Bosea sp. 685: one gene and its partner. The protein of the gene in region 1 interacts with the protein of each later gene in a pairwise test. Links are inferred from orthologs where the notes say so. Each region holds a gene or a part of one and is shown in the gene's direction. Other genes may lie near its edges.

What was found. The genes of interacting proteins can lie anywhere in the genome.
Region 2: the proteins of pheT (region 1) and secD interact in binary tests that used the Escherichia coli proteins (3 or more experiments, as listed by UniProt). The link is inferred for Bosea sp. 685 from one-to-one orthologs.

Annotation. Positions count from the first base shown.
Region 1 is NZ_CP134779.1:4,625,611-4,630,387, reverse strand. The notes cover bases 762-3,873. They hold pheT (phenylalanine--tRNA ligase subunit beta), read left to right. Parts: upstream 762-1,161; coding sequence 1,162-3,585; downstream 3,586-3,873. Other genes in these bases: RMR04_RS22840 (hypothetical protein), read right to left, coding at 3,663-3,873; RMR04_RS22850 (ceramide glucosyltransferase), read left to right, coding at 762-1,165. Outside these bases: more of RMR04_RS22850, read left to right, coding at 1-761; more of RMR04_RS22840, read right to left, coding at 3,874-4,238; RMR04_RS22835 (alpha/beta fold hydrolase), read left to right, coding at 4,377-4,777.
Region 2 is NZ_CP134779.1:2,169,406-2,173,648, forward strand. Bases 1,266-4,168 are described here. They hold secD (protein translocase subunit SecD), read left to right. Parts: upstream 1,266-1,864; coding sequence 1,865-3,472; downstream 3,473-4,168. Other genes in these bases: yajC (preprotein translocase subunit YajC), read left to right, coding at 1,540-1,809; secF (protein translocase subunit SecF), read left to right, coding at 3,502-4,168. In the rest of the region: RMR04_RS11710 (peptidoglycan DD-metalloendopeptidase family protein), read left to right, coding at 1-71; RMR04_RS11715 (ATP-binding protein), read right to left, coding at 329-1,207; more of secF, read left to right, coding at 4,169-4,243. UniProt on the Escherichia coli protein: Part of the Sec protein translocase complex. Interacts with the SecYEG preprotein conducting channel. SecDF uses the proton motive force (PMF) to complete protein translocation after the ATP-dependent function of SecA.

The DNA of each region.
Region 1 (4,777 bases):
CCTGTTCGCGGCGCTCGCCGTCGCGATCAACCTGCTTTGCCAGGCGATCGCCTTCGTGCGTCTGCGCCGCAAGGATGCCGGCTGCGCCTTGCTCGACGCGCAGCCCCCGGTGACGGTCGTGCGCCCGGTGCGCGGCATCGAGGCCTTCAGCAGGGAGACGGCGACGTCTGGCCTCCTGCTCGACTATCCCCGCTATCAGACGATCTTCTGCGTCGCCGATGCCGATGATCCGATCGTGCCGCTGATCGAGGAATTGATCGGGCGCTTCGGCGCGGAGCGCGTCAGCCTGATCACCGGCGATGTCGCCGTCAGCGCCAATCCCAAGCTCAACAACTGCGTCAAGGGCTGGGAAGCGGCGACGACCGAATGGGTCATCCTGGCCGATTCCAATGTGCTGATGCCGAGGGACTATATCCAGCGCATGCTGGCCTCATGGCGCCCCGACACCGGGCTCGTCTGCTCGACGCCGGCGGGCTCGCGTCCGCAGGGCTTCTGGGCCGAGCTCGAATGCGCCTTCCTCAACACCTTCCAGGCGCGCTGGCAATATGCCGGCGAGGCGCTCGGCTTCGGCTTTGCGCAGGGCAAGTCGATGCTCTGGAACAAGCCCTTCCTCGACGCCAATGGCGGCATCGCCGTGCTGGGCGAGGAAATTGCCGAGGATGCGGCCGCCACCAAGCTGGTGCGCCGGGCCGGCAAGCATGTCCATCTCGTCGGCCAGCCCTTCGAGCAGCCCTTGGGCCAGCGCTCCTTGTATGACGTCGTGCAGCGGCAGTTCCGCTGGGCGCGTCTGCGCCGGGTGACGTTCCTGCCCTTCTTCGCGCCCGAGATCCTGTCCGGCCCGCTGCTGCCGGCGCTGTGCGCGGCTTTCGCGGCACTGGCCTACGGATATCCCGCATGGCTTGGCCCCGCTCTCGTGCTGCTGCCCTGGTATGTGGCGGAGATGGCGCTGGCCTATGGCGTCGGCTGGTATCTCTCCTGGCGCATGCCGCTGGCGCTGCTGCTGCGGGATCTGATCTTTCCCGGCGTCTGGGCCTATGCCTTCGTCGCCGGAGAAGTGAGCTGGCGCGGCAATTCCATGAAGATCCGGACGGATGGGGAAGACCAGCTCAACGCTGCGTCGCCCACGATGTCCCATGCCAATCTGAGAAGTGACGGACACTCATGAAGTTCACTCTGTCCTGGTTGAAGGACCATCTCGACACCACGGATTCGCTCGACACCGTCACCGAGACGCTGACCCGCGTCGGGCTCGAGGTCGAGGCGGTCGAGGACAAGGCGAAGGCTCTCCAGGCCTTCACCATCGCCTATGTGATCGAGGCCAAGCAGCACCCGAATGCCGACCGGCTGCGCGTCTGCATGGTCGACACCGGCGGGGCTGAGCCTGTGCAGGTCGTCTGCGGCGCGCCGAATGCCCGCACCGGCATGAAGAGCGTGTTCTCACCGCCCGGGACCTACATCCCCGGCAAGGACATCACGCTTGGCAAGGGCGTCATTCGCGGCGTCGAGTCGAACGGCATGCTCTGCTCGGCCGCCGAGTTGCAGCTCTCCGAGGATCATGACGGCATCCTCGACTTGCCGCAGGATGCGCCGGTCGGCCAGCCCTATGCCGCCTATGCCGGGTTCGACGATGCCGTGATCGAGATCGCGGTGACGCCCAACCGCGCCGATGCGCTCGGCGTCGCCGGCGTCGCGCGCGACCTCGCCGCCGCCGGGCTCGGTGGCCTCAAGACGCCGCAGATCCTGCCCGTGCGCGGGGCCTTTCCCTGCCCGGTCAAGGTGACGCTCGATTTCGCCGAGGCGGATAAGGGCCTCTGCCCGGTCTTCGCCTTGCGGCTGGTGCGCGGCGTCAAGAACGGGCCTTCGCCGGACTGGCTGCAGGCGAGGCTGCGCGCCATCGGCCTCAGGCCGATCAACGCACTGGTCGACATCACCAATTTCATGACCTTCGACCGCAACCGGCCGCTCCACGTCTTCGACGCCGCCAAGGTCAAGGGCGATCTCACGGTGCGCCGGGCCAGGGACGGCGAGACGATCCTGGCGCTCGACGGCAAGAGCTACACGCTGACCGGCGAGCAGGTCGTCATCGCCGATGAGCACGGCGTCGAGTCGCTTGCCGGCATCATGGGCGGCGAGGCCTCCGGCTGCGGCGAGACCACCACCGATGTGCTGGTCGAGAGCGCGCTCTGGGACCCGCTCAACATCGCCCGCTCCGGCCGCGCGCTCGGCATCAACTCCGATGCGCGCTATCGCTTCGAGCGCGGCGTCGATCCCGATTTCACCCGTCCGGGCCTCGATCTCGCCACCGCGATGATCCTCGATCTCTGCGGCGGCGAAGCCTCCGAGATGGTCTTCGAGGGCGATCTGCCCGAGAGCGCCCATGCCATCGATTTCCCCTGGTCCGAGGTCAAGCGCCTGACCGGGCTCGATCTGCCGCAGATCGAGATGAAGGTCGCGCTGACCTCGCTCGGCTTCCACGTCTCGGGCGCCGGCGAGCGCGTCAAGGTCGCCGCTCCGTCCTGGCGTGGCGATGTCGCTGGAAAGGCCGATCTCGTCGAGGAGATCGTGCGCATCGCGGGCCTCGACCGCGTTGTCTCGACGCCATTGCCGCGCATCAAGGGCGAGGTGGTGAAGCCCGTTCTCACCGTGCTGCAGAAGCGCACCCGCGCCGCCAAGCGCCTGCTCGCCAGCCGCGGTCTCGTCGAGGCGGTGACCTGGTCCTTCATCTCGCATGACGCCGCGACTTTGTTCGGCGGCGGCGCGCGCCAGCTTGTGCTCGCCAATCCGATCGCGGCCGATCTCTCCGATATGCGCCCCTCGCTGCTGCCGGGGTTGATCCGGGCTGGCCAGCTCAACGCCGATCGCGGCCTTGGCGACGTCGCGCTGTTCGAGGTCGGGCAGGTCTTCAAGGATGACACGCCTGAGGGGCAGTTCATCGCCGCAGCCGGGCTGCGCCGGGGCACGGCGAGGCTCGAAGGCGTCGGCCGCCATTGGGACGGCGCCGCCAAGCCCGTCGATGTCTTCGACGCCAAGGCCGATCTCATGGGCCTGCTGACAGGGCTCGGTGTCCCGGTTGGCGGCCTGCAGATCGTCACTGGTGGTCCTGCCTGGGCGCATCCCGGCCGTTCGGCCACGCTCCAGTTCGGCCCCAAGGGCGTCATCGGCGCCTTCGGCGAGGTGCATCCCAAGGTGCTGAAGGCGCTCGACGTCAAGGGGCCGCTCGTCGCCTTCGAGATCCATCTCGATGCGCTGCCGCTGCCGAAATACAAGCCGACCAAGGTCAAGCCGAAGCTGGCGCTCTCGGGCTTCCAGCCGGTGACGCGCGATTTCGCCTTCATCGTCGAAAAGACGATCGCGGCCGGCGAGATGATGAAGACCGCGCAGAACGCCGACCGGGCCTTGATCGCCGATGTCGTGGTTTTCGACCTCTATGAAGGGCAAGGCGTGGAGGCCGGCAAGAAGTCGGTTGCGCTGGCTGTAACCCTGCAGCCGGTCGACAAGACGTTGACCGAGGCCGAGATCGAGGCGGTCGGCGCCAAGATCGTCGCCGAGATGGCCAAGCGCTATGGGGCGGCGCTGCGGGGGTAGGGCGCAGAGCCGTCAATCCAGCTTATGGGGGGAGAAGCGGCCTTTTCTCTTCCCGCCGCAGGCGGGGGTAGGAGCGTTCAGGCAACTATGCCGGTGGCGCCCGACGGCAATGGTAACCAGACTTCCTCGCCGGAGCGCTCTGCCGACCAGCTGTATCGGCCATCCTTGCGATAGGCGAAGGTGTAGCTGGACCGGTGCTGCAGCCACCATTGTTCGTCGAGGTCTTCGTCCTCGTAGGGCCACGTCTCCAGCACGGCGCCGAGGTCGAAGGCAAAGCGGGATGTCCCCTTGAGGGGATCGACGCTGATAGACAACAGGCGTTGCCCGTCGAGTTCGCGTGCAGCGGAGCCGATCCGCTTGCTTGTCGATTCCGAATGCGCGGCTTCGCGACCGCGCACGATGCACCGCCAGTTGCAGCAATAAATCCACAACCACCACTCGCCGATTGGCTTGACGGTACGGCGGCGGCGCCACGCGACGATCTTTGCGCTCGCGGCCTCCTTCGTCTCGATTGGCTCGCGAATATACAGAGATGGATTGCCGAACTCGAAGGTGAGCATGCTGCCTTGGCCCTTTTGCACGCTCCACGCCGGCAATCCCAGCACCGGCGCGAACACGCTCTGAACCGGATCATTCTCGTCGATGAGGGACACCTGACCGTTCATGAGGGCTGCTGGATTCTCACATTGTCGATCATGCGGTTATTGATCGTGATTGTGTAATAATCCATCGACGTAATCGCACGGGATTCAGGGTAATCGCTCCCGATTGTTTCACCTTAACAGCGCCGAATGACCGTCACCGAAATTCCCGTCCAGGACAGCCTCTTCCCCGGCTTCCGCCTGCTCGATGTCGCGACATCGGGCGCGCGCATCCGTGTCCGGACGGGCGGGGAGGGGCCGCCGCTCCTGCTGCTCCATGGCTATCCGCAGACGCATGCGCTCTGGCACAAGCTCGCCGCGCGCTTGCGCGACCGCTTCACTTTGGTCTGCGCCGATCTGCGCGGCTATGGCGACAGCGACAAGCCGGCGAGCGATGCCGAGCATTTCTCCTATTCCAAGCGCGCCATGGCGCTCGACATGGCGCAGGTCATGACGGCGCTCGGGCATCAGCGCTTCTTCGTCGGCGCGCATGATCGCGGCGCGCGCGTCGCCCATCGCCTGGCGCTCGACCATGCCGAGCGCGTCACCAA
Region 2 (4,243 bases), 2.5 Mb from region 1 along the record:
CGCCGCAGCTGCATTTCGAGCTGCGCAAGGGTTCCTCGCCGGTCGATCCGACGCCTTACCTGAACAACTGAGCGATCCCGGAATTCGAGATCCCAGCATTCGAGATCCTGGCATTCGAGATCTTGGCATTCGAGATCCCGGAATTCGATCGGTACCCGCGAGACCCCACCGATCGGAACAAGGCGGGGCGGTCCCAGGAAAGGCCGCCCCGCTATTGCTTTGAGCACAGACGTCATGGCCGGGCTTGATCCGGCCATCTCGTATTCGCGCCTCATTCTGGCTGGGATTCTCGGGGCGCAGCCTCGAGAATGACGCTGTCAACCGCGCCTCACCCCTCCAGCCGCTTGCCCAGCCGCCCGGCCAGATCCTGGATGTATTGCCAGGCGGTGCGGCCCGAGCGCGAGCCGCGCGTCGTCGCCCATTCCAGCGCCTCGCGACGCAAGTCCTCGGGCGCGACCTTAAGGCCGAAATGGCCGACATAGCCGTCGATCATCGCCAGATATTCGTCCTGGCTGCATTTGTGGAAGCCGAGCCAGAGGCCGAATCGGTCCGACAGCGAGACCTTTTCCTCGATCGCCTCGCCTGGATTGATCGCGGTCGAGCGCTCATTATCCATCATGTCGCGGGGCATCAGATGCCGGCGATTCGATGTGGCGTAGAACACGACGTTTTCGGGCCGCCCTTCGACGCCGCCGTCGAGTGCCGCCTTCAGCGATTTGTACGAGGTGTCGTCGCCGTCGAAGGAGAGATCGTCGCAGAACACGATGGCGCGGTGCCTGTCCGCCCGCAGCAGCGCCATCAGCACGGGCAGGCTCTCGATGTCCTCGCGATGGATCTCGATCAGCTTCAGCGGTAGCGCCTCGCTCTTGAGCCGCGTGTTGGTGTCGGCATGGACCGATTTGACCAGCGAGGACTTGCCCATGCCGCGCGCGCCCCAGAGCAGGACGTTGTTGGCGGGCAGGCCGCGCGCGAAGCGCTCGGTGTTCTCGGCCAAAGTGTCGCGCACGCGGTCGACGCCGCGCAGCAGCGAGAGCGCCACCCGGTTGACCCTGGCGACGGGCGCAAGCTCCGCCCCGGACGGATGCCAGACGAAGGCGTCGGCCACTGTCAGATCAGCCGGTTTGCGGGCAGCAGGAGCGATGCGCTCCAGGGCGGAGGCGATGCGCAGGAGCGTTGCGAGCGTCTGGTCGGTAGCGATGTCGGTCATCTGGAAAGCGCCTTGAAACAGGTGAGCCGCGGCAGCCGTACCCGACGGTACGGTTCAACAATCCGGTAAACTGCACCTCGATGCAAAGCGCAAGGCCATTGCGCGAATGATGGCGAGCCCATAGGTGGGGGGCGCGGCTGGATGTCCGGCCGCTCTCAGATTGATTTACCGGCGTCCGTGGCTATAGTCCGCGCGATTTTGACAAGCCTGACGATGCTTTTGCCGCGCCCCGCGGCCGGTGGCCTTTTGCGCCGCCGCGATGAAGGAGCCTATTCGTGATCACCCCTGCTTTCGCTCAAGGCCTCAACCTGGGCGGTTCCGACAGCGTATTGATGTCGCTCGTGCCCTTCGTGCTGATTTTCGTCATCATGTGGTTCCTGATCATCCGCCCGCAGCAGAAGCGGGTGAAGTCGCATCAGGAGATGATCAAGAACGTCCGCCGCGGTGACACGGTGGTCACCTCCGGCGGCATCGTCGCCAAGGTGTCGAAGGTCATCGACGACGGCGAGATCGAGGCCGAGATCGCCGAGGGTGTGCGCATCCGGCTGGTCAAGGGCATGATCCAGGAAGTTCGCGCCAAGGGCGAGCCGGTCAAGGGCTGAACGACGCTCCGGCTCCAAAGCGAGCCGGCGCGCGACAACAAGGCTGTTCAAGCAGATGCTTCGTTTCCAGGCCCGCAAGGTCATCGCCGTCCTTCTCGTGCTGTTCTTCGGTTGTGGTCTTGCGCTGCCGAACCTGTTCTCACCTGAGACGCGCAAGGCGATAGAGCAGGGCGCTCCGTCCTGGATTCCGAAGTTCTTGCTGCCGATCCACGCGGTCGTGCTTGGGCTCGACCTGCAAGGCGGCGCTCACTTCCTGCTTGAGATCGACCGCGCCGACCTGATCCGTACGAAGATCACGACGCTGCGCGACGACACTCGCGCGAAGCTCCGCGAAGCGGGCGTTTCGGCCCAGGGCGGCATCACTTTGACGTCGCGTGGCGTGCAGTTGCGCGTCGCAGACGCCGGTGACCGAGCGAAGTTGCTACCGAAACTGCGCGAACTGGCCCAGCCTTTGGGCGCGCTCGGAGCCTTCGGCGCGTCCTCCCAATCCACTATCGATTTCACCGAGCAGCCGGATGGCCTGATCCAGGCAACGTTCTCGGAAGCCGCGATCAATGATTTGATCCGCGATACTGCCGCCAAGGCGATCGAGGTCTTGCGCCGGCGTATCGACCCCGACGGCACCAAGGAGCCGAATATCCAACGTCAGGGGCTCGACCGCATCCTCGTCCAAGTGCCCGGCGCCGATCCAGAAGAGATCAAGAAGCGCATCGGCGAGACGGCAAAGCTCGAATTTCGTTTCATCGCCGAGCCGGGCGCGACCGATGTCGACATGTTGCCGTCGAACGATAGTGGCGGCGCACTTGTGCCGGTCAATCGGCAAGTCATCGTCGGCGGCGCCGATCTGACCGACGCGCAGGCGGCCTTCGATTCCCGTACCAGCCAGCCGATCGTCAATTTCCGCTTCAATGTGCGTGGCGCGCAGCGCTTCGGACAGGCAACGACCGAGAATCTCGGCCGTGCGCTTGCGATCGTGCTCGACAACAAGGTGATCTCGTCGCCGGTCGTCCAGTCGCCGATCACCGGCGGCTCGGGCCAGATCTCCGGTAACTTCACCGTCGAGAGCGTCAACAATCTCGCCATCCTGCTGCGCGCCGGCGCGTTGCCGGCGAAGATGACGATCGTTGAGGAGCGCACTGTCGGCCCCGGCCTCGGTGCCGATTCGATCCATGCCGGCAAGCTCGCGACATTGATCGCAACCGCGCTGGTGATCCTCTACATGCTGAGCACCTATGGCGTGTTCGGGCTGATCGCCTCGATCGCGCTGCTCGTCCATGTCTGCCTGATCTTCGGGCTGATGTCGCTGCTGGGCGCGACCATGACGCTGCCCGGCATTGCCGGCATCGTGCTCACCATCGGCACGGCGGTCGATTCCAACGTGCTGATCTATGAGCGCATGCGCGAGGAGGAGCATCAGGGCCGCAACCTCGTCTCGGCGCTGGAGGCGGGCTTCCAGCGCGCCTTTGCCACCATCATCGATTCCAACGTCACCATGCTGATCGCGGCCGTGGCGCTATTCTCGCTTGGCTCCGGCCCGGTGCGCGGCTTTGCGGTCGTCTTCATCCTCGGCATCCTGACGACCGTGATCACGGCCGTGACGCTGACGCGGATGCTGATCGCGCTGTGGTATCGCTGGGCCCGGCCCAAGCATCTGCCGTTCTGACGCTGCCAACCCTTTTCAGGAGATAGCGCATGCGTCTGCTTCGCATCGTCCCCGACAATACCCGCTTCAAATTCGTCCGCTTCCGGCGCTTCAGCTATCCGTTCTCGGCCGCCTATTCTGTGCTGGTGATCGCCCTGTTCCTGACGGTGGGGCTGAATTTCGGCATCGACTTCAAGGGCGGCACCCTGATCGAGATGCAGGCCAAGGATGGCAAGGCCGAGATCGCCCAGGTGCGCTCGACCGCGCATGGACTTGGCTTTGGCGAAGCTGAGATCCAGGAATTCGGCAGCGGCAGCGAGCTCTCGATGCGTTTTGCTCTGCAGCCAGGCGGGGATGCAGCACAGCAGGTCGTCGTCACGAAGGCGCGCGAGGCTTTCGCTGGCACATATGATTTCCGCCGTGTCGAGACGGTTGGCCCGCGCGTCTCCGGCGAGCTGGTTCAGGCCGGCACGCTCGGCATCGTGCTCGCGATCGTCGGCGTGCTGATCTATCTCTGGTTCCGCTTCGAGATGCCCTTGGCGATCGGCGCGATCCTGGGCACGCTGCACGACATCGTCCTGACGATCGGCTTCTTCCTGATCACGCAGCTCGAGTTCAACCTGACCTCGATCGCGGCGATCCTGACCATCGTCGGCTATTCCTTGAACGAGACGGTGGTGGTGTTCGACCGTACGCGCGAATTGCTGCGCCGCTACAAGACGATGCCGATCGACGAACTGCTCGACCTTTCCGTGAATTCGACGCTTTCGCGCACGGCGATGACCGCGACGA